Regions from separate parts of the Pseudofrankia sp. DC12 genome, predicted to be linked through region 1. Evidence: predicted binding sites of a transcription regulator. Region 1 holds the regulator's gene; each other region holds the start of a gene.

Evidence for each region. Region 1 encodes LexA, which represses DNA repair genes until DNA is damaged. Its sites were predicted from a motif close to CGAACNNNNGTTCG; they were not measured.
Region 2: FRADC12_RS23815 (SAV_6107 family HEPN domain-containing protein) is a predicted target of LexA. The motif match lies at 2,954-2,967, and genes of this name have one in related genera.
Region 3: pcrA (DNA helicase PcrA) is a predicted target of LexA. The motif match lies at 2,661-2,674, and genes of this name have one in related genera.
Region 4: dnaB (replicative DNA helicase) is a predicted target of LexA. The motif match lies at 2,273-2,286, and genes of this name have one in related genera.

Annotation. Positions count from the first base shown of each region.
Region 1 covers NZ_KQ031391.1:1,754,058-1,759,291, forward strand. The annotation lists gene FRADC12_RS07065 (hypothetical protein) at 773-1,126, opposite strand; gene lexA (transcriptional repressor LexA) at 1,702-2,538, shown strand; gene FRADC12_RS07075 (ATP-binding protein) at 2,934-4,199, shown strand; gene hflX (GTPase HflX) at 4,317-5,234, opposite strand, start outside.
Region 2 covers NZ_KQ031391.1:5,906,781-5,912,014, forward strand. The annotation lists gene FRADC12_RS23800 (carotenoid biosynthesis protein) at 1-1,094, opposite strand, end outside; gene FRADC12_RS23805 (GNAT family N-acetyltransferase) at 1,106-1,729, opposite strand; gene FRADC12_RS32495 (hypothetical protein) at 1,836-2,915, opposite strand; gene FRADC12_RS23815 (SAV_6107 family HEPN domain-containing protein) at 3,068-3,664, shown strand; gene imuA' (DnaE2-dependent mutagenesis accessory factor ImuA') at 3,667-4,620, shown strand; gene FRADC12_RS23825 (DNA polymerase Y family protein) at 4,623-5,234, shown strand, end outside.
Region 3 covers NZ_KQ031391.1:4,377,093-4,382,326, reverse strand. The annotation lists gene FRADC12_RS34980 (group II intron maturase-specific domain-containing protein) at 1-408, opposite strand, end outside; gene FRADC12_RS17685 (hypothetical protein) at 539-1,978, opposite strand; gene pcrA (DNA helicase PcrA) at 2,682-5,174, shown strand.
Region 4 covers NZ_KQ031391.1:3,445,075-3,450,308, reverse strand. The annotation lists gene FRADC12_RS13645 (CobW family GTP-binding protein) at 1-697, opposite strand, end outside; gene dnaB (replicative DNA helicase) at 764-2,122, opposite strand; gene rplI (50S ribosomal protein L9) at 2,789-3,235, opposite strand; gene rpsR (30S ribosomal protein S18) at 3,252-3,488, opposite strand; gene FRADC12_RS13625 (single-stranded DNA-binding protein) at 3,578-4,186, opposite strand; gene rpsF (30S ribosomal protein S6) at 4,240-4,569, opposite strand; gene FRADC12_RS13615 (hypothetical protein) at 4,823-5,215, opposite strand.

The DNA of each region.
Region 1 (5,234 bases):
GACCTGGGCTCTCGCGCCCGCTCAGGGCATGGCTGGCGCAGGGCATGGCGACAGCGCCCCGTAGCACCGGCGGGCACGCGACCGCGCGTCACCGGGGACGGCAAGCACACCTCCACGCCCTCCACCAGCCTGTCCACACCGTCAGACGTGGCACCCTTCAAAAACTACCAGTGGATGACTTACAGGTGTGTAACTACCAGATGTTGTGCCGCCAGACTAGCGCATGCCCGGTTCGTCGGTGTGCATGCCCCCCTCGCGTGTCGGATCCCACCGTCGCCGGAAACGGCGGACGCGACCGGCGCAGGTGCTCGTCCTCGCTGCTTCCCGCAGGTCAGGACGCAGCCGACGCCGCCCCGACGACGGGACCACCGATCGCCTTCGAGGGTTCGCGGACGCGGCGCCCCACCAGCACGGAAGAGCGGACGGGGCGGAAGCCGGCAATGATCACGCCTCACGCCCCCGCGGAACGCAAAGATCCACCGCGCCCACCAGCATCCAGTCCTACGTCCTGGTCGCGGACGCGGACGCGCCATGAAACACCATCACCAGGGATGACCGTCGGGTATCACGCGTGGCGAGGTCACGACCGCTGAGGGTCTGGGCTGCCAGCGGTGCCGGGGCGGGCGCGGGCGGCACGGAGTGGCTCTCCCGGCCCGCGGCAGCTCCACGGAAGCCGGATGGACCGGCTGGCTTGACCAGGCCACGACCACAAGCCCGCCTCGCCCCCGAGCCCGACAGGGGGCGTGAGGCACGGGCTTGCGAGCGGCTTAGGTCAGTGGCCGGAAACGGCGAGGAGCCAGGTGACGCCGAGCCAGCCGGCGCTCGCGGCGCCCCAGAGCGCCAGGCCAAGGACGAAGGCGGCCACGACGCGACCGCGGCTGGTGAGCCGCAGCGCGGGCGTGGCCTGGGACTTGCCGCCAGCCCGGCGGCGCGGCGGCCGGACGCCGGCCACGGGGTGCTCGGCCGCCGCCGCACGCGCCAGCGGGCTCTGTACCAGTGCCGCCGGCGCGGGCACGCGGCCAGGGCGCCGACGCGTCGGGACGGGAAGACTGATTACTTGGGCGCCGTCGGGACCTACCGGGGCAGGGCGCCCCTGGATCGTCGTGGCCCCACGCGGGTTCGTCATGCCAACCTCCTAGCGGCCGGGCCAGCGACCCGGCTGCGCTCGTCGAGCGAAGCTCAACCAACTCGGGGGTCCGGGGAGATGTTCCCCGGGCAGACATCGCGGACCACCGACGACGCTAACCCAAGGTCGACATGCGGCGGTGGCCGGTACTGGGGCAGGGTGCGATTCGAACTGATGGTCGATTCTTACACGCATAAGCCCGGCAAGCCACGCGGACACGCTCGAACGCGTGTTTGAGATTCCGACGTCGTCCGGCTACGGTCATCACGATCAGGCATGACGCGCGCAGCAGCACCGATCCGCCCAGCTCCACCCAGATGCCTCCCCGGAGATCCTCGACGGTCGGGGGCGCCGGCCGCCGGTCTGGTGTGGTGGCGCGGCCGGGCCGCGGCGCCGAAGCCTGCGGCGCCCGTTCTGGTCGGGCTCGCCGGCCCAGGTGCCGACGGCCCGCCCCCGGCGGGCGTTCGATCCGGACACGCCGGGAGGCGCTCCGGGTCCCCGATGTCGAGCCTCGCTCGACGAGCTCGACGAAGGAGAACGGTCGCCATGACCTCGAGGCTAGGAGTGCCAACGCCATGACCACGCAGGGAAGGGGACCGCGCAGAGCCGGTCGCCCGTCCGCCGGACGCGGTGAGGCCGGCGGGACCGTGCGCGACTTCCCCGACGGCCCCGTCGACGAGCAGGGTCTCACGACCCGGCAACGCAAGGTTCTCGAGGTGATCCGTGATGCCGTCGAGCGCCGCGGCTACCCGCCGAGTGTCCGGGAGATCGGCGAAGCAGTCGGGCTGACCAGCACGTCCAGCGTCGCGCACCAGCTGAAGATGCTGGAGGACAAGGGTTTCCTGCGCCGCGACCCGAACCGGCCGCGGGCGATCGAGGTCGTCACCTCCGAGGGCGAGCCGCCGATCCGGCCGCTGCCGAAGACCCGGCCCGCCGTGGCCGCGGGCCGGGGCCGAGCCCCCCTGCGGGTCCACACCCTCGGCCCGGACGACGGCGTGCGCGCCGACGACGACGAGAACGTCCAGCTGGCGGCGGCCACGGCCTACCTGCCGTTGGTCGGGCGGATCGCGGCCGGTGGGCCGATCCTGGCCGAGCAGGCCGTCGAGGACGTGCTGCCGCTGCCCCGGGAGATCGTGGGCGAGGGCACGCTGTTCCTGCTGCGCGTCGTCGGTGAGTCGATGATCAACGCGGCGATCTGCGACGGGGACCTGGTCGCCGTCCGCCAGCAGCCGGTGGCCGAGAACGGCGAGATCGTCGCCGCGATGATCGACGGCGAGGCGACCGTCAAGCGCTTCCGCCGCCACGACGACGGCCATGTCTGGCTGCAGCCGGAGAACCCCGCGTTCCACGACATCGCGGGCGACGACGCCACCATCCTCGGCCGCGTCGTGGCGGTGATGCGGCGGGTCTAGGCCCGCCGCGGGCGCGAAGGAGCGTCCGGAACGGCGCTGGCGCGCGCCGACCGGGCGCTCCGCCGCCAGACGGCACGTCGTCCGGGCACACTGCCCGCCAGGTGGGCCGCCGACCGGACGCTCCGCTCAGCAGAGGTCCTTCCGCCCGGCGCACCACCGCCGGCAGCCGCGTCGGCCAGGCGCTCCGCCGGCCCGACGCCTCGCCCTTGTTCGTCTGCGGCCTGCCCAGACCAGCCGGCGCCCGTCTCCGATCGGCGCGCCGGATCCACCGCGACCAGGCCGGCAGACTGACCGTGATCATGACGGCAGATCGACCGTGACCATGACGGCAGATCGACCGTCGATCATGAGAGAATCGACCGGCGGCCTGGCGGTGAGGGACGGCGGTGGTGGCGGTGTCGCAGCTGAGAATTGAGCTCTTCCCGAGGCACGCGGAGGCGTTGGTGTCCGCCGCGCTGGCGGATACGCGGGTCGTCGTCGTGACCGGTGCGCGCCAGGTCGGAAAGAGCACGCTCGCGCGCCTCGCCGTCGAGGCGCACGGCGAGGCGAGAACCTACTACCTGGACGATGACGCGGTGCGGGCCGCGGCCCTGGCGGACCCTGTTGGCTTCGTCAACGCGGACGGGCTGCTGATGATCGATGAGATCCAGCGAGCCCCGGATCTTCTGCTCGCGATCAAGTCGAAGGTGGACCGCGACCCCCGTCCCGGGCGCTACCTGCTCACCGGCTCCGCGCGCCTGTGGGGAATGAAGGGCATTCCGGATATCCTGCCGGGCCGGTCGGAGACCGTGGAGCTATGGCCGCTTGCCCAGGGCGAGATCGACGGCGGCCCCGACGCGTTCGTCGATGCCGTCTTCTCGCAGGACGAGCCATGGCTTGCCCACGGCACCCTTGATCGGAACGACTACGTCGAGCGGGCGCTGCGCGGCGGTTACCCCGAGGCCGTGCGCCGCGAGGACCTGCGCCGGCGGGCCCGGTTCTTCGAGTCGTACATCTCGGACCTCATCGAACGCGATATTCGCCAGATTTCCGAGATCGAACGAACGGTGGAACTGCGCCAGCTTGTTCAGGCGCTGGCGGCGACGGCGGGTGGTCTTCTGGTTCCGAACCGGCTAGGCAATGACCTCGCGGTGCCGGCCACCACCGTCCGCAGGCACCTTGCCGCGCTGGAACTCTCCTACGTCGTCCAGCGAATTCCGGCCTGGTCGAGCAATCTGACCACGCGCGCCGTCGCGACACCGAAGATCATATTTGTCGACTCCGGCCTCGCGGGGCACCTGACCGGTATGTCGCCGCGCCGGGCGTCCCACCCGACGGCGAACGTCGGCCCGCTGATCGAGAACTTCGTCCTGGGCGAGCTGGCCCGGCAGCTGACCTGGGCCCAGGAGCCGGTCTCGCTCTTCCACTACCGGGACCGGGACCGCAACGAGGTCGACGCGGTGCTCGAGCGGGCGTCCGGGGAGATCGTCGGGGTCGAGGTGAAGGCAGCCGAGACGGTACGCACGGACGACTTCCGCGGACTGCGCCGGCTGGCCGACCAGATCGGCGGCCGCTTTCACGCCGGATACGTCCTCTACGCCGGTCCGGAGGTCCTGCGCTTCGGCCCGCGCCTGCGGGCCGTCCCGATCTCGGCGCTCTGGACAGCGCGGCCAGACCTCTGACCGGTCGACGGCGTTCTCACTCCGGCGACGAACGATCCGGATGCACGACGAAGCCGGCCCCGTTCGTCAGCCGAGGGACAGGCGGACGGGCGGAGCCGGCTTCGCGGCGCGGTCGGCTCAGACCCGCGCCGGCTGGCTGTAGGCGTCGAGGTCGGCCGCGAGGGCGGCCGAGACCCGGGCGCGCAGCTCCGTGCCGGCAGCGGTGTGCTCCTGGTGCAGGACCTCGCCGGACTTGTGGATCCGGGCGACCAGGTCACCCCGGTTGTACGGGACGACGACGTCGACCTCTACCTGCGGGTGCGGGACGCGGCCCGCGAGGGCCTCGACCAGCTCGGCGATCCCCGCTCCCGTCCGGGCTGAGACACACACCGCGTCCGGCGCGATCCGCTTGATGGCCGCGACGGTCGTCTTGTCGGCGATGTCCGTCTTGTTGACGACGACCAGCTCGGGCACGTCACCCGCGTCGATGTCGTTCAGGACCTCGCGCACCGCCGAGATCTGCCCGACCGGGTCGAGGTGCGAGCCGTCGACCACGTGCAGGATCAGGTCCGCGTCGGCGACCTCCTCCAGCGTGGAGCGGAACGCCTCCACGATCTGGTGTGGCAGGTGACGGACGAAGCCGACCGTGTCGGTCAGCGTGAACGCCCGCCCGTCGGGCAGGGTCGCGCGGCGCACCGTCGGGTCCAGGGTCGCGAACAGGGAGTCCTCGACCAGCACCCCCGCGCCGGTCAGCCGGTTGAGCAGCGACGACTTGCCCGCGTTGGTGTAGCCGGCGATCGCGACCGACGGCACTGCACCGCGCCGCCGCGACGACCGCTTGGTCTCGCGGACGGTCTCCATCTCGCGCAGTTCCCGGCGCAGCTTGGCGATCCGGGCACGCAGCCGGCGGCGGTCGGTCTCGATCTTCGTCTCGCCGGGCCCGCGGGTACCGATGGGCGCGCGCCCACCAGAGGCCGCCTGCCGGGACATCGACTCACCCCAGCCGCGCAGCCGCGGCAGCATGTACTGCAGCTGCGCGAGCTCGACCTGCGCCTT
Region 2 (5,234 bases), 4.2 Mb from region 1:
GGTGCGGCCGCCCGGGCCCGGGTCCGCCACCGTCGCGACCCGCCCACGGCGGCGAGCAGGAGCGGCAGCCCCATGCCGACCCCGCCGGTCAGGGCCACCAGGGGCTGCCCGAAGAACGCGACACAGGCCAGCAGCCAGGACCCATACGTCCAGCAGACGAGAAGCAGCGGTACTCCGTCGCCCGCGGGCCAGCCGGCCGCTGGCGGGCCCGCGGCGCCCGCGTGCTCGACGTCGATGGCCCCACCCGCGGTCCCGCGGCCGCGGGTAGGGCCCGGGACGCGGTCCACCACGGCGACGAGGAGGGCGCCGACGACCAGCCAGCCGGCCGTGTTGGTCAGCGGGATGCCGTTGACGGCGGGGCCGTCGTTGGGAGCCCAGGCCCAGAAGCCCTCGGCGATCATCCTCGGGTCGAGGAACAGGTCCCAGCCGGCCAGCAGCATCCCGCCCACAAGCGCGGTTACCGCCCTGACCGCCACGCCCGTCCCCGAGACCGCCGTGGCCGCGTGACGGCCGAACAGCAGGGCGGGGTAGGCCATCATCGACCAGGCCAACGGGATGATCACGGGCACGCCGACGATCTCGGGCCCGAGCCCGTCGGTGTAGGCATAGCGCCCGAACGGCCAGCCGGTGCGCAGCCCGGCCGCCTCGACGAGAAGCCCCAACGCGACCGCGAGGGTGAGGTAGCGCGCGGTGAAACCCCAGCCGCGTCGGCGCGCGGCGTGGCTCGCCGAGGCGGTGAAGAACGCGAGCACCTGGGCGGCCGTCAGCCAGGCCCGGCCGGACCCGCCCGCCGCGAGCAGTGGGTACGGGATCTGCACGGCGACGACCGCCGCGGCCGCGAGCCAGGGCAGCGCGCCCGCTACCGGCCCGCCCGGGCGGCCCCCGGCTGTGCTGCGCCGGGGGCGGGAGCTCGTCGCGGTAGCTCGCCCCTTCGGTACGCCCGTGTGGTTGACGCTCGGGCGCCGGCCGTCCGTGGCCTGGGCGCCGCTGGCCTTCTTCCTGTCATCGACCTTCCTGTCATCGACGTGGTCCGCGCGGCCACCACCGGGCGAGCCAGCTGGAGGACCACCGAACGGGCCCGGGCCGAGACGCACGTCTCGGAGGTCTACAGCGCTCGGGCGGGCCGGCCGAACCGGGCGGCCATCGCGCCGCGGCGGTGCCGTGGTCCGGGTGGCGGCAGCTCCTTGCCGAGCACGGCGTAGGCGGTGTAGCTGCCCGGAAAATGGAAGTTCGACAGCAACGGGACGAACCCCTCGCTGGCATAGAGCCGGCGGGCCCGGCTGTCCGGCAGCTCCAGCGCGGACAGCGCGGCGGTGCGGTAGGGCACGTCGCGCAGCAGTTCGCGCAGCAGGCCCCGGCCGATGCCCTGGCCCTGGTACTCCGGCAGGACGTGCAGCTCGACGATCTCGAGGCAGTCCTCCAGCCAGTGCACCGAGGCGGCGGGCGACAGCGCGGTGGCCACCACGTCGTGCCACCACTGCCCCTGCCGGCCGGGCATCGCGTAGGTGACGCCGACCAGGGTGTCGTCGGAGGTCAGCGCGGCGACCGCGCGCAGGTCGCGCCGCTCGGTGTGCCGGCGGGCGTGCGTCATCCGGTCACGGGCGGCGCGGACCGGATCCATCTCGTGGACGTCCAGGAACGCCGCCTTGTAGACGGCGATCACCTCACCGAGGCGGGCACGCATCCGGGCGGGCGTCCAGCGCACCAGCCTGATGTCGGCACTCGCCAAGGCCTGCCTCGCAGTGAGTGGACGGCGGTCGGGAGGTCGACGATAACCCGGCACTCTCGCCGCGTGCCCGGCGACCGAGCAACTCTCCCATAGGGGACACGGTGTGTCATCGCGCCGTCCTGGAGCCGTCGGGACGCAGCGGATCCCGGCCGTCGACGGTGCCATGGCCGGCGAGGACCGCGAACCGGGCGAACAACTCCTCGGCGTACCAACCGACCTCGCCGGTGCGGCGGACGACGGCGGCATGCGCGGGCCGCTGGTAGGCGAACGCGCGGACGGCGGCGAGGCTCGGCCAGACGCTGAACGTGCCCTGCAGCCCGATCGGCGCCTCCCCGATCCCGATCGCGAGCGTCGGCCCCGCCAGGCCGTGGGGCGTGCGGGGAAGAGCGGTGGGGCCAGCCTCGCCGGGGACGCCGGCCGCTGGGGTGCCCGCGTTTGTGGGGGCGCCGGCCAGCGCGGCGAGGTCGGCGGCGACCGGGGGCGCGGCCCGCCAGAACGCGACCGCATGCCGGGGTGCGAGCCGGGCCCTGGTCAGCACCGCCACCAGCCCCGGCGCCACCGCTCCCCGGGGCGGGGGCGCTGTGCCGGCCGTCTCTCCGTCCGCGGACTCGCTGCCTGCCAGGGCCGGGGCTGCCAAGGTCGGCCCGTCTACGTGATCGCCGTCTGCGCCCTCCGGCGGTTGCGAAGCGGCCGCGGCTGCGACCACCCGAGGGTCGAAGTCGCGATCATGGACGGCGGGTCGGCCCGAGGCCGCCGGGCTCGCCGCCGCGGGGTTTTCCGCTGGCGACGGGCCGAAGGGCTCACGGCCCGACCAGCGGCCGCGCCAGGCGTGCGGGCGTAGCCCGACGTGAAAGTGCTCGTCGGCGATCCGCGCCCAGGAACGGGCGACAGGGGAGTCTTCGAACGCCCGGGCGGCGGCCGGGCTGTCCCAGACCGCGACCAGTCCCCAGCGGCGTGGCTCGGCGTCCCGGGGCGCGAAGGCGCCGGGGGTGCCGGTGCCGACCAGCCTGGCGAACGTGAGTCCGTCCACGCGGCGCAGCCGAGCCCGGTCCAGGGCCATCCGGCCGAGCGCCCCGCCGATCCGCCGGGTCGGTACCCGCCACAGGTCGACGGTCACCGTCGGCCGCCCGGCGGCGCGCGTCGGCCGGCCGTGCGCACCTCCTGGCGACGCCTCCTCCAGCGACATTGACGCCTCCTCTCGGCCGGGCTACCGTCGTGCTTGTTCGAACCTGTGTTCGAATCAGCGTCGTTCGAATGCGGCGTCGTTAGAACAAGTGCCGGGCGGGCCGGCGACTACAACCGGCGACCAGCCGGCGGGTGGACACCGGGAGGGTGGAGATGACCAGCCAGCCAACACGGCACCAGCAGTCGTCCGTGCCACAGCAGGCCGGGCGCCCACCCGTGTGCCCGCAACCCGCCCTGCATCCCGTCCGGCCGCGGCCCCCGCAGTCTGCCAACGGGGTACGACAGGTCGCGTCGGTCGACCAGCGGGCCGAGGTCCCGGCGGCCGGGATGCCGCGGCGCTCCCGGGACGACCTGCTCGCGGCGGCCCGGCACGGGCTGGCCGAGGCGGCGTTCGCCCACCCGGCGGGGGAGCGGTACGCGCTCGCGCACCTCGCCGCGCTGCGGGTGGCCGCGGCGGTGCTGGCGGCCCGGGCCAGGCCTCGGCCGGGCCGGCGCGGCCGGCCGGTGAGTGCCTGGCGTCTGCTGGCCCAGGTCACCCCGGAGCTCGGCGAGTGGGCCGACTTCTTCGCCGCGGGCGCGCCCCGGCGGGCCGCGGCCGAGACCGGGCTGTCCGTCGTGTCCACCCGCGAGGCCGACGACCTCGTCCGGCAGGTGGAGATCTTCCTCGGCGTGGTCGAGGAGGTCCTGGGCCTGCCGTCTCAGCCGACGCTCATCGGGGCGGCGCCGGTGGCGCGTTCCGGGACGGACTAGCCGTGCACCCGGTCCGCGCGCGCGACTTCCCGCAGTCCCGTGATGTGCAGTCCCGTGACGTGCAGTCCCGTGACGCCCACCCGGCAAGGCGGCCCACCGGCCGTCCGGAGCCGGTGCTGGCCGCGCTGCGGGACCTGCGGGACCTGCGGGAGCTGCGGGAGATCGCCCATGACGGCCCGGCCGGCCCGCCTGGTCTCGGTGATCATGGCCGGCTGCTGCCGGTGCCGGCGGCGCTGGCCGGGCTGCTGCCCCGGAGGGCGCTGGCGCGGGGGACGACGGTGGCCGTCGAGGGGTCGGCAGCGCTGCTGCTCGCCGTGCTCGCCGAGCCGTCCCGGGCCGGAGCGTGGTGCGCGGTGGTCGGCTACCCGGCGCTGGGCCTGCTCGCCGCGGCCGAGGCCGGGATCGCGCTGGACCGTTTGGTTCTGGTACCCGAGCCGGGCCCGCGCTGGCCCGTGGTCACCGCGGCCCTGATCGATGCCCTGGATGTGGTGGCGGTCCGTCCGCCGGCGGGGGAGCGGACGGCCGGCTCGGCCCGGCGGCTCGCGGCCCGTGCTCGTGAGCGGGGCTGCCTGCTGCTCCCGGTCGGTGCCGGCTGGGAGGGCGCGGAGCTGCGCCTGACTGCGGCGGAACGGTCCTTCCACGGCCTCGGCCAGGGCCATGGGCACCTGCGTGGTGCCCGGCTGCTGGTCCAGGTGTCCGGCCGGGGCGCGGCCAGTCGTACCCGCCATGGCTGGCTCACCGTCGCCGGGCACGACCCCGTCATCGAGCTCGACGATGCCGCCGGCCTGAGCCCCGCCACCGGACGGGAGAACGTCATCGGTCAGGACCTGGAAGCGGATGCCGCGGTCGCCGGGCTGACGGTCGCCGGGCTGGATGGTGCCGCCGGGCCGCGCGTGGGCGCCGAGCCGGGAGCCAGCGTGGCCCGAGGGCTGCGCGTCGTCGAGGGGGCCGCGTAGTCATGCCCGTGCGGATGCTGGCTGTGCACTGCCCGGACTGGCCGACGCTGGCCGCCGGGACCGGGCCCGAGGTGCCCGCCGCCGTGGTCGAGGCGAACCGGGTGGTCACCGTGACCGCGGCCGCCCGGGCCGCCGGGGTGCTGCCCGGGCTGCGCCGCCGCGACGCCCAGGGGCGCTGCCCGGAGCTGCGGCTGCTGGCGGCCGACCCCGACCGGGACGCCCGGGCGTTCGAGCCGGTGGTGGCCGCCGTCGAGACGGTCGTGCCCGGCGTCGAGGTGACCCGGCCGGGCGACTGCCTGGTGCCGGTCCGCGGCGCGGCCCGTTACTTCGGCGCGGAGGCCCTGGTGGTCGCCCAGATCCGCGGCGCGGTGGCCGCCGTCGCGGGCGACTGCCGGATCGGGATCGCCGACGGGCCGTTCGCCGCGGGGCTGGCCGGCCGGCTCGGGGAGACGGTGCCGGCCGGGGCGAGTGCCTGCTTCCTCGCCGGGCTGCCGGTGGAGCTGGTCGACCGGCCCGAGCTCGCCGGGCTGCTGCGCCGGCTGGGGCTGCCGACCCTGGGCGCGTTCGCCGCGCTGCCCGCGGCCCAGGTGGTCGACCGGTTCGGCCCGGACGGG
Region 3 (5,234 bases), 2.6 Mb from region 1:
TTGCTGCCAGTGCGCGAACAGTCCCGGGTCGCGGCGACGTACCTCCGCGAGGAACCGTAGCGACCGGCGCCACCGCCGTCGGAACCGCCTGTATTTGCGTTGCAGCCATCGCGCCAGGTAGGCGTCGATCAGGCGGAGGGTCGGAGCCAACCGAGACGGTGTAAACGCACCGTAGTAGTTGATCCAACCCCTGATCAGCGGATTGATTCTCGCTGCCAGGTCCTGGAGAGTCCCGGCCGTGCGCCGATGCAACCTCCACCGGCGTATCTGGCGGCGTAGCCGTTTGGCATTCCTGTCGCTGATCGCGGGAGTGAAACCGACGAACAGTGCCCCGTCCCGGCGGCGAACCGTCCGGGCATGATCACCGTCTACCTCAGATCGGCGTCTCCCTTCGAGTTCGTGGCGCAACGAAACGGCGATCTTGCGGGCGTCCCGGTCCTGGTGACGCTTCGGTCGCTCCGCCGGCTCGGTGCCGGTTGCTGTTCAGGGTCGGTGGTTGGGCGCGTTCGGGCTTGAGGGCAGTCGCTGGCGCGCGGGTTTACCAATTGGTCGCGAGGGCGGTCCGGGCCAGGGCTGTCAGGACGGTGGGGTCGGCGGGTGGGCGCGGCGCGTCGAGCGGGGCGCCTACTGGGGCCGGTAGGCAGGCGATGACCGAGACGGCCCGGTTCCCGGCGCGTGCGAACAGGGCGCCGGGAACCGCCGCCGCGTCGTCACCCACGCCCGCCACAGGAGTCATTCGAAGCGCCTTTCCAGGTGCCGTGGTATCCCACAGCACCGGAAGGCAGGCGGTGGACGAGGGGGCAGTGCTCGACGTGAGCCACCCGGCCAGCTCAGCTCGGGCATCGGACACGCTTTGCAGGACGTATGCCTGGACGGAGACGTAGCCGGGCCCCGCCTGCGCGCGCGCCTCGACACGCCACCGGCAGAAGGTGGCCAGCGACCGCAACCCGGCTACGTCGTCGGCGATCTCGATGGCCGGCGTGCTTTCGACCAGCGTCGAGGTCAGAGGTTCCGGCGCGGACCCGCCGAACATCGCCGGCAGGGTCGCGCTCGCCAGCGGCGCGCAGGTCGGCGTACCCCCGCCGCCCTGCTCGAACGCGTTCGGCAGCCCTGACCCGATCATGGCCCCGTCGGCGGCCGTGTCCAGGCGCCACTTTCCCTCGACGAATCGGTACGGGCTGCCAGGCGGGCTGGCCGCCGTCTCGAACGACGGCTGGCCGGGATTGTCGGCGGCGGTGCCGGCGCGAGCCCCGTCCGGGCCGACCGTGACCGTCCGCCGCTCCCTGCCGACCAGAAGGGCGATCTCGAGCCGCCAGCGGCAGTGGCAGAGCGTCGTGCTTGCCGTGACGGGAAAGGACCTGGTCGCGCCGGCTTCGACGATCGCAGGGCCACCCGCGAACGAGGGATCGGGCTGCTCCCCGAGCGCCACCGGGTCCAGGTCGAGGTGCACCGACTGGGCGCTCCCCCGTGCCGCGCCGCCAGGATGGGCACACGTGAGCAGCGGTCCCGCTGCGCCCGTCTGGGAGATCAGCCCAGCGAGCGGCGGGTCCAGGTGCACGCTGAAGCCGAGCACCTGGACCGGCGCGTAGGGACCGGCGGCGACCTTGATGCCCACCGGGGTCGCGTTCGCCGCCGCGCCGCCGAGGGAGGCGGCCCAGCTCGCTCGGCCGCGGCAGTCATCGCGGCCGCCGGGAGGCGCCGGCAGCGCCTTCAGAGCACGGTTGACCACGTAGACCACGCCTGTCGACTCGGTGTCCGCGGTGACCCGGAACGGAACCGGACAGGCCAGGCCCGCGCGTTCGCAGGCCCAGCGCGCGCCGACGGCCGTCGACCTGAGGAAGACCGTCGTCGCGGCCACCAGGACGACGGCCAGGCCGGCGCCGATCAGCATCCGCGCGCGCCGCCGGGCGGGACTGGCCGGCCCCGTGGTGGACTGCCGGCCTGACCCGACCTCGTCTCGCGCCAGCGGGTCAGCCAAGGAGCTCTGGTCGTCGGGCCGTCGCCCCCGCCGCAAGGTCCCCATAGCCGCGTCGTCCCCGCCCGTAGGAAAAGTCCCGCCCGTCGACGATTGTGCCCCTTCGTGACCGTGACGTCGCGGCCCGCTGCCGTGCGCGGGGACGCTGGACGTCCGCTCCTGCGCGGTGGTCGCCGATCGAGGCGAAGCCGGACCATGCCGTCGGCGTGGGTAGACGTTTCCGCGTTGCCAGGGGTCAGGCACCGGCGTGAACGCATTGTCTACAGCTTTGACTGAGCCGCGTTGTCTCGCCCGCGATCGTGCGTCGTGCGGTTCATGTCCAATGTCAAAGCGTTGCCAAAGCTTGATGCCGGTTCGCCCTGCATCCCGGTGCACGCCCGCCCTCGCATCCCCAAGAAGGCCAACCTTGTCCGAGAAACAGGACTGGCGCCCGTGCCTAAATCGACGGACACAGGCGTCGAGATACGTCGACGTCAGGCCTGATGCCCGCATTTCACCGCCAGTGGGGCACGTTCCGCGGGCAGCCGCCCGCCTCACGCCCAGATTTCGACGGCCTGGCGGATTCGATGGTCCGTACCGCGCGCGACAGCATTGGGTCCGGCGCTGTGGGTGATGTCGGACCAGGCAGGCATAGTGGCGGTGAGCCGGAAACGCCGACCGCACCCCACTCCGGCAACCGGCATCTCGAACGTATGATCGAGGACTGATGAGCACACTTTTCGACGACGAGACCGTTCCCAGCGCCGGCGGGGCATCGTCCGAGCCGCGTGACTCGTACGACCTGTTCGCCCCGGCGGTGCTGGCCGGCGCCCCCCGGTCCGGGCAGTCGGCCGCGGCGCACCAGCCCGAGCGCCGGCCGTCGCCCCGGCTCGACCCGGACGAGCTGCTGGCCGGGCTGAACCCGCAGCAGCGAGCCGCCGTGGTCCACGAGGGGTCGCCGCTGCTGATCGTCGCCGGCGCCGGGTCCGGCAAGACCAGGGTGCTCGCCCACCGGATCGCCTACCTGCTCGCCGCCCGCCAGGTGCACCCCGGCGAGATCCTCGCGATCACGTTCACCAACAAGGCCGCGAACGAGATGCGGGAGCGGGTCGGCGCGCTCGTCGGCGGCCGGGTGCGGGCCATGTGGGTCAGCACCTTCCACTCGGCCTGCGTGCGGATCCTGCGCAACGAGTCGAAGCGGCTCGGGTTCGGCAGCTCGTTCTCGATCTACGACGCCGCCGACGCCCAGCGGCTGATCACCCTGGTGTGCCGCGACCTCGACCTCGACTCGAAACGCCACCCGGCCCGCGGCCTCGCCGCCCAGATCAGCACGCTGAAGAACGAGCTGGTCGACCACGAGACCGCGCAGGCCAAGGCCTCCAGCCACCCCGAGCGGACCGTCGCCGAGGTGTACGCGCTGTACCAGCGCCGGCTGCGCGAGGCGAACGCGCTGGACTTCGACGACCTGATCATGACGACGGTGAACCTGCTGCAGGCGTTCCCGGACGTCGCCGAGCACTACCACCGCCGGTTCCGCCACGTCCTCGTCGACGAGTACCAGGACACCAACCACGCCCAGTACGTGCTCATCCGGGAGCTGGTCGGCGGTGGCGGGTCGACGGCTGGGCGCGCGGACGACCCTGGGCTGCCCGGCCCGGCGGAGCTGTGCGTGGTCGGTGACGCCGACCAGTCGATCTACGCGTTCCGCGGCGCGGACATCCGCAACATCGTCGAGTTCGAAGAGGACTTCCCGAGCGCGAAGACGGTGCTGCTGGAGCAGAACTACCGCTCCACCCAGACCATCCTGTCCGCGGCGAACGCCGTCATCGCCCGCAACACCCAGCGCAAGCCGAAGCGGCTCTGGTCGGACGCCGGCGACGGCGAGAAGATCGTCGGCTTCGTCGCCGACAACGAGCACGACGAGGCCGCGTTCGTCGCCGAGGAGGTGGACCGGCTCTCCGACGAGAACCTGGCCCGGCCCGCCGACGTCGCCGTCTTCTACCGCACGAACGCGCAGAGCCGGGTCTTCGAGGAGATCTTCATCCGGGTCGGCCTGCCCTACAAGGTCGTCGGCGGCGTGCGCTTCTACGAGCGCAAGGAGATCCGCGACCTGCTCGCCTACCTGCGCGTGCTCGCGAACCCGTCAGACACGGTCAACCTGCGCCGGATCCTCAACACCCCGCGGCGCGGCATCGGCGACCGGGCCGAGGCGATGCTCGCCGCGTTCGCCGAGCGGGAGCGGATCGGCTTCGCGGACTCGCTTGCCCGGGTCGACGACGTGCCGGGCCTGGCCACCCGGTCGGCCAAGGCGGTCCGTGAGTTCGCGACGCTGCTCGCCGAGCTGCGCGAGACCGCCGCGGGCGACCCCGTCGAGACGATCGAAGCCGTGCTCGAACGCACCGGCTACCTCGCCGAGCTCGTCGCCGAGGACACGATCGAGTCGCAGGGCCGGGTGGAGAACCTCCAGGAACTGGTGGAGGTCGTCCGGGAGTACACCGAGCGGTTCCCCGAAGGCACGCTCGCGGGTTTCCTGGAGCAGGTCTCGCTGGTCGCCGACGCCGACCAGATCCCGTCCGACGACGGCTCAGACGGCGTCGTCACCCTGATGACGCTGCACAGCGCGAAGGGTCTCGAGTTCCCGGTGGTGTTCCTCACCGGGCTGGAGGACGGCATCTTCCCCCACATGCGCACCCTCGGTGACCCGACCCAGATGGAAGAGGAGCGCCGGCTGGCCTACGTCGGCGTCACGCGGGCCCGCCAGCGCCTCTACCTGACCCGTTCGGTCGTGCGCAGCGCCTGGGGTCAGCCCGCCTACAACCCGCCGTCGAGGTTCCTCACCGAGATTCCCGAGCAGCTGCTCGACTGGCGCCGGCTCGCCCCGGCCGGCCTCGGCCCATCCGGGTCCGGCGGCTTCGGCAGCGGTGGTTTCGGGTCCGGCGGGTTCGGGCCAAGCCTGGGGCGTGGCTCGGGCGGGGGCGCCGGCACGAGCGCGGCACCGAGCGGTTCCCCCTTCGGCCAGGGCCGGGCGTCGTCCCGCCCCGCCAGCCGGCCGATCCCCGCGCTGTCCGTCGGCGACCGGGTGACCCACGACGTCTTCGGCCTCGGGGTGGTCGTCGCGACGAGTGGCATCGCCGGCTCCTCCCAGGCGAAGGTCGACTTCGGCGAGGGCACGGGCACCAAGGACCTGCTCCTGCGCTACGCCCCGGTCACCAAGCTCTGATCGGGACATGGCGCCGCACGGTCAGGTGTCCGGGCGGCCCACGCGGCCACGTCGGGTGGG
Region 4 (5,234 bases), 1.7 Mb from region 1:
CGCGAGAGCCAGGGCTCCGCGCGACGAGGTCCTGGACGCCGAGGTCCTCCCTGGCCGCGGCGGCGAACGGGAGCTCGTCGACCGGGTCATGCGTGCTCGCGGCGTCGAACACGAGAGCCGGGTCGACGCGGCCGTGCGACGTGTCGACGAGGTGGGCGCGGGGGTTCGCCTCGTGCACCCGGTCGGCGATCCGAGCCACCGTGTCGGCGCGGAGCGCGGCCGGGATGAGGTCGGTCTTGTTGATCACGACGAGCGAGGCCGCCGCGAACCTGGCCGGCGGCGGTCCGCCGGTGTCGACGGTGTCGAAGTACGCGCCAGCGTCGATCACGTCGACCAGGCCGCCCGGACGCATCCGGCGCACACCGCTGAACTGGATGAGCCGGGCCAGGGCCGGTGGGTCGGCGACGCCGCTCGCCTCCACGAGAACCGCGTCCAGCCGCAGCCGAGGCTGGGTGAGCTTCTCCAGCGCGTCGTCCAGGCCGTCCGTGTCCGGCACGCAGCACACGCAGCCGCCCGTGATCGCGGCCGGCTCGTCCACCTGACCCGTGATCAGCGCGGCGTCGACGTTGATCGCACCAAAGTCGTTGACCACCACCCCGATACGCGCTCCTGGCGCCCGGAGCAGGTGGTTGAGCACCGTGGTCTTGCCCGCGCCCAGGTAGCCCGTGAGCGCGATCACCGGCACCCGTGTGCCCATCCGCCGCCTCCTCCCGCGCCAGCGATCAGCCGCGTGGGTGAACGACCTGCCCGCCTGGCAGGAACCCTAGTTGGCCATGTCGACGAAGCGGGAGTAGTGCCCCTGGAAGGCGACGGTCACCGTGCCCGTCGGGCCATTTCTGTGCTTCGCGATGATGAGGTCCGCCTCGCCGGCCCGGGCCGACTCCTTTTCGACGGTGTCCTCGCGGTAGAGAAGAATGACGGCGTCGGCGTCCTGTTCCAGCGATCCGGACTCGCGAAGGTCGGAGACCTGGGGCCGCTTGTCCGCGCGCTGCTCGGAGGCGCGGTTCAGCTGGGATATCGCGACCACGGGAATCTCCAGCTCCTTGGCGAGCAGCTTGAGTGACCGTGAGATCTCGCTGACCTCCTGCTGACGGCTCTCCACCCGCTTCGGCGAGGACATCAGCTGGAGGTAGTCGAGGATGATCAGGCGCAGGTCGTTGCGCTGCCGCAGCCGGCGGGCCTTCGCGCGGATCTCCATCATGGTCAGGTTCGGGCTGTCGTCGATGAACAGCGGCGCCTCGGCCACCTCACCCATCCGCCGGGCCAGGCGGGCCCAGTCCTCGTCGGTGAGCCGCCCGGTCCGGATGTTCTGCAGGGAGACACGTGCCTCGGCGGACAGCAGCCGCATCGTGATCTCCATGCGGCTCATCTCCAGCGAGAAGATGACCGACGCCAGGCCGTGCTTGATCGAGGCCGCCCGCGCGAAGTCCAGGCCCAGGGTCGACTTACCGACCGCGGGCCGAGCGGCGACGATCCAGAGCTGCCCGCCGTGCAGGCCGTTCGTCAGTTCGTCGAGGTCGGCGAAGCCGGTGGGAACGCCGGTGAGGGCGCCGTCGTGGCCCGCGATCGCCTCGATCTCCTCGAGCGCCGGGTTGAGCAGGTCGCCGAGGGGCGCGTAGTCGTCGGTACCACGGCGCTCGGTGACGTCGTAGACGGCGGCCTGCGCGCGGTCGACCAGGGCGTCGACATCGTGGGCGGGCCCATAGGCGAGCTGGACGATCCGGGTGCCAGCTTCGGCGAGCCGGCGGAGCACGGCCTTCTCGGCGACGATATGGGCGTAGTAGCCGGCGTTCGCCGCGGTCGGCACGCTGGAGATCAGGGTGTGCAGGTAGCCGGCGCCACCGACCCGTTCCAGCAGTTCGCGACGGCCCAGCTCGGCGGCGACGCTCACTGTGTCGGCGGGCTCGCCGCGGCCGTAGAGATCGCCGACGACCTCGAACACGGTCGCGTGTGCCGGACGGTAGAAGTCGGTCGCCCGCAGAACCTCGACGACGTCGGCGATCGCGTCCTTCGACAGCAGCATGCCGCCCAGCACGCTCTGCTCAGCCGGGATGTCGTGTGGGGGCGTCCGGTCGAGCTCCAGCGGCTGGCCGCCACCGCGCGAGATGTCGGTGACCGTCACCCGCCTCACCCCTGTCCTCGATCATCCGCGCCGGCCCACTCTGACGCACCGCCCCGAGCCGCAGGCTCGAAGGCGCGACCCGCCGCGTCACTCGGGCGTCCCGTTCGGATCGCCGTCGACTCGGATCGCCGACCACCCGAACCCAACTCTCGAACAAATGTTCGAGGAACGGTAGCCCGTTGTCAAGGAGGCACCCGCGATGGGACCGCGGGCCGCCCGCGACAGAGAACGTACGTACGACCGGAGGCCGACTTTAGGGGCTGGCAGGCGCGACCAGCAAACAGTTATCCACAGTCCTGTGTGGATAACCTGTGGGCAACGCCGGTAGTACCTGGGGAAAGCCTCGGGACGACCGTCGGTGGACTGTGGACAGCCAAGTCACGTTTCGTTCAAATTTCCCCGCTGTGCTGGGCATCTGCCCTCGCAGCCTGTGGACAGAGAAAAGTCGGCCGAAACCCGAGAATGAATCGTCCGGACGATGAACACAGGCCATGCATGGGCACCGTCCGCCACGATGAGCCGGCGGGGGGCGGGCGGAAGGTCCGAGAACGGCACTGCCCGGTGTCCCGACAACCGCGCGAGACGGTTGTCGGGACACCGGGCAGTGGTAGAGCAAGTACGTCGCGCGGGTCCCGGGCCAGCTCGCCCGGGACCCGCAGCCGTGGATCAGGCCGCGGAGACGCGGACCGTGACCTGGGCGGTCACCTCCGGGTGCAGATGCACCGCGACGGTGTGCTGGCCGAGCGATTTGATCGGCGCGGTGAGCTGCACCTTGCGCTTGTCCAGCGCCGGGCCGCCAGCCCGCGTGACGGCGTCCGTGACGTCGCCGGCCGTGATCGAGCCGAAGAGCCGGCCCTCCTTGCCCGCGCGGCTCGTCAGCGTGACCGTCAGTGCCTTGAGCTGCTCGGCGATCTCCTGCGCGTGGCCGAGGTCGCGGACCTCACGGGCCGAGCGGGCCCGCTTGATCTGGTCGACCTGGCGCTCGACACCGCGAGTCGCCACGATCGCGAACTGCTTCGGGACGAGGTAGTTGCGGCCGTAACCGTCGGCGACCTCGACGATGTCGCCGGGGCTGCCGAGACCAGGCACCTCGTGGGTGAGAACGAGCTTCATGTCGGCGTCACCCTCCTCAGCGAGCGGTCGAGGTGTAGGGCAGCAGCGCCATCTCGCGGCTGTTCTTCACCGCGATCGCGACGTCGCGCTGGTGCTGGCTGCAGTTGCCGGTCACACGGCGGGCACGGATCTTGCCGCGGTCGGAGATGAACTTCCGCAGCAGCGACGTGTCCTTGTAGTCGATGTAATCGGTCTTGTCCTTGCAGAAAACGCAAACCTTCTTCTTGGGCTTGCGCACAGCCGCCTTGGCCATGTGTGCACTCCTAGGTTCAGACAAACGTCATGAGGGCGCGCAAGAGCGCGCAACGGGCGCCGCGCACCCGTGGGCACCGTGGGTGGTGCCTAGAACGGGGGCTCGTCCGAGTAGCCGCCGGCCGACTGCGACCAGGGATCGTCGACGGCTCCACCGGAGTAGCCGCCACCGGACGAGGAGCCGCCCTGGCCTCCACCCCGGTAGCCGCCACCGCCGCCGGCACCACCGGCACCACCGGCACCACCGGCGCTGGCGCCGCTGGCACCACCGCTGGGGCCGCCACCGGAGTAGCCGCCACCGTCGAAGCCGCCGCCACCGCCCGGGCCGCCGCCGCGCGCGGCGCGAACGACCTTGGCGGTCGCGTACCGCAGCGACGGGCCGATCTCATCGACGTCGAGCTCGATGACGGTGCGCTTCTCGCCCTCGCGAGTCTCGAAGGTGCGCTGCTTGAGGCGGCCCTGGACGATCACCCGGGCGCCCTTCTGCAGCGACTCCGCGACGTGCTCGGCCGCCTGCCGCCAGATCGAGCAGCGAAGGAACAGCGCTTCGCCGTCCTTCCACTCGTTGGTGGCGCGGTCGAGCGTGCGCGGGGTCGACGCGACGGTGAAGCTCGCGACAGCCGCCCCGTTCGGGGTGAACCGCAGCTCCGGATCGCTGGTCAGGTTGCCGACAACCGTGATGACGGTCTCACCGGCCATGGCTTGTGCCCCCAGTCCCGCAAGGCCTGTGGTTGGCCTCGATTGACACGGTGTTAAGCGGCGACCGGCCGACGGGCGGCGCGCGGCTTCTTCGCTTCCGGCAGTCGGATGACCTTGGTGCGGATGACCGACTCGTTGAGCGTGAGCTGCCGGTCGAGCTCGGCGACCACGTCCGGCTCGGCGTGCAGATCGATGACGGCGTAGATGCCCTCGTGGCTCTTGCGGATCTCGTAGGCGAGCCGGCGCCGGCCCCAGACGTCGACCTTCTCGACCGCGCCGCCGCCGTTGCGGACGACGCTGAGGAACTGGTCGAGGGACGGGGAGACGGTGCGCTCTTCGAGATCGGGGTCGAGGATGACCATGAGCTCGTAATGACGTGCCAAGGCTGAACCCACCTCCTGTGGACTCGGCGGCCGCGGGACGTGCCCGTGGCAGGAGGACAGTGCTGTACCGACGGACGACGCCACTCGAACGAGCGGCTCCGCCGGCAGAGCAGACGCTCGGCACATCGTTGGCGGCCCAGCCGTGAGGCTGAGGCTCTGAAGCTGACGTCCTACCGCTGACGTCCTACAGCTGGAGCCGCGAAGATGTGTCGACGACACCCGGTATAGGAGCGGGCGTCACGTCGCGTCGAGCTTACTCGACGTGTCGGACGACCTGACGCTCGCCGTCTCGGGGCCGCGCGGCGGAGTGCGCCGGGGACGAGGGCCCGTCCGTCGGGGCGTCGGCGCCCGGACCGTCCGTCGGCCCGTGCCAGACCGTGCGCACCCAGCCACACGCCGCCGCCAGCAGCCCGACCAGGGCCAGCAGGATCAGCAGCCCGCGCACGTGCCGCCCCGGCGACGGGTCGACCAGCGCGACCACGATGACGACCACCACGGCGGCCGCGGCGGTCCCCGCGACCGGATAGGCCAACGCGTTGATCGCTCGCTCGCGCTCCGTGAAGCCGCGGCGCGGGCCGGCGGGCCGGGGCTCGGGGGCCGGGGCACCGTCGGCCGGCGGGCCGGCTGGGTCGCCGTCCGTATTCATCGCCCCATCCTGGCCTACC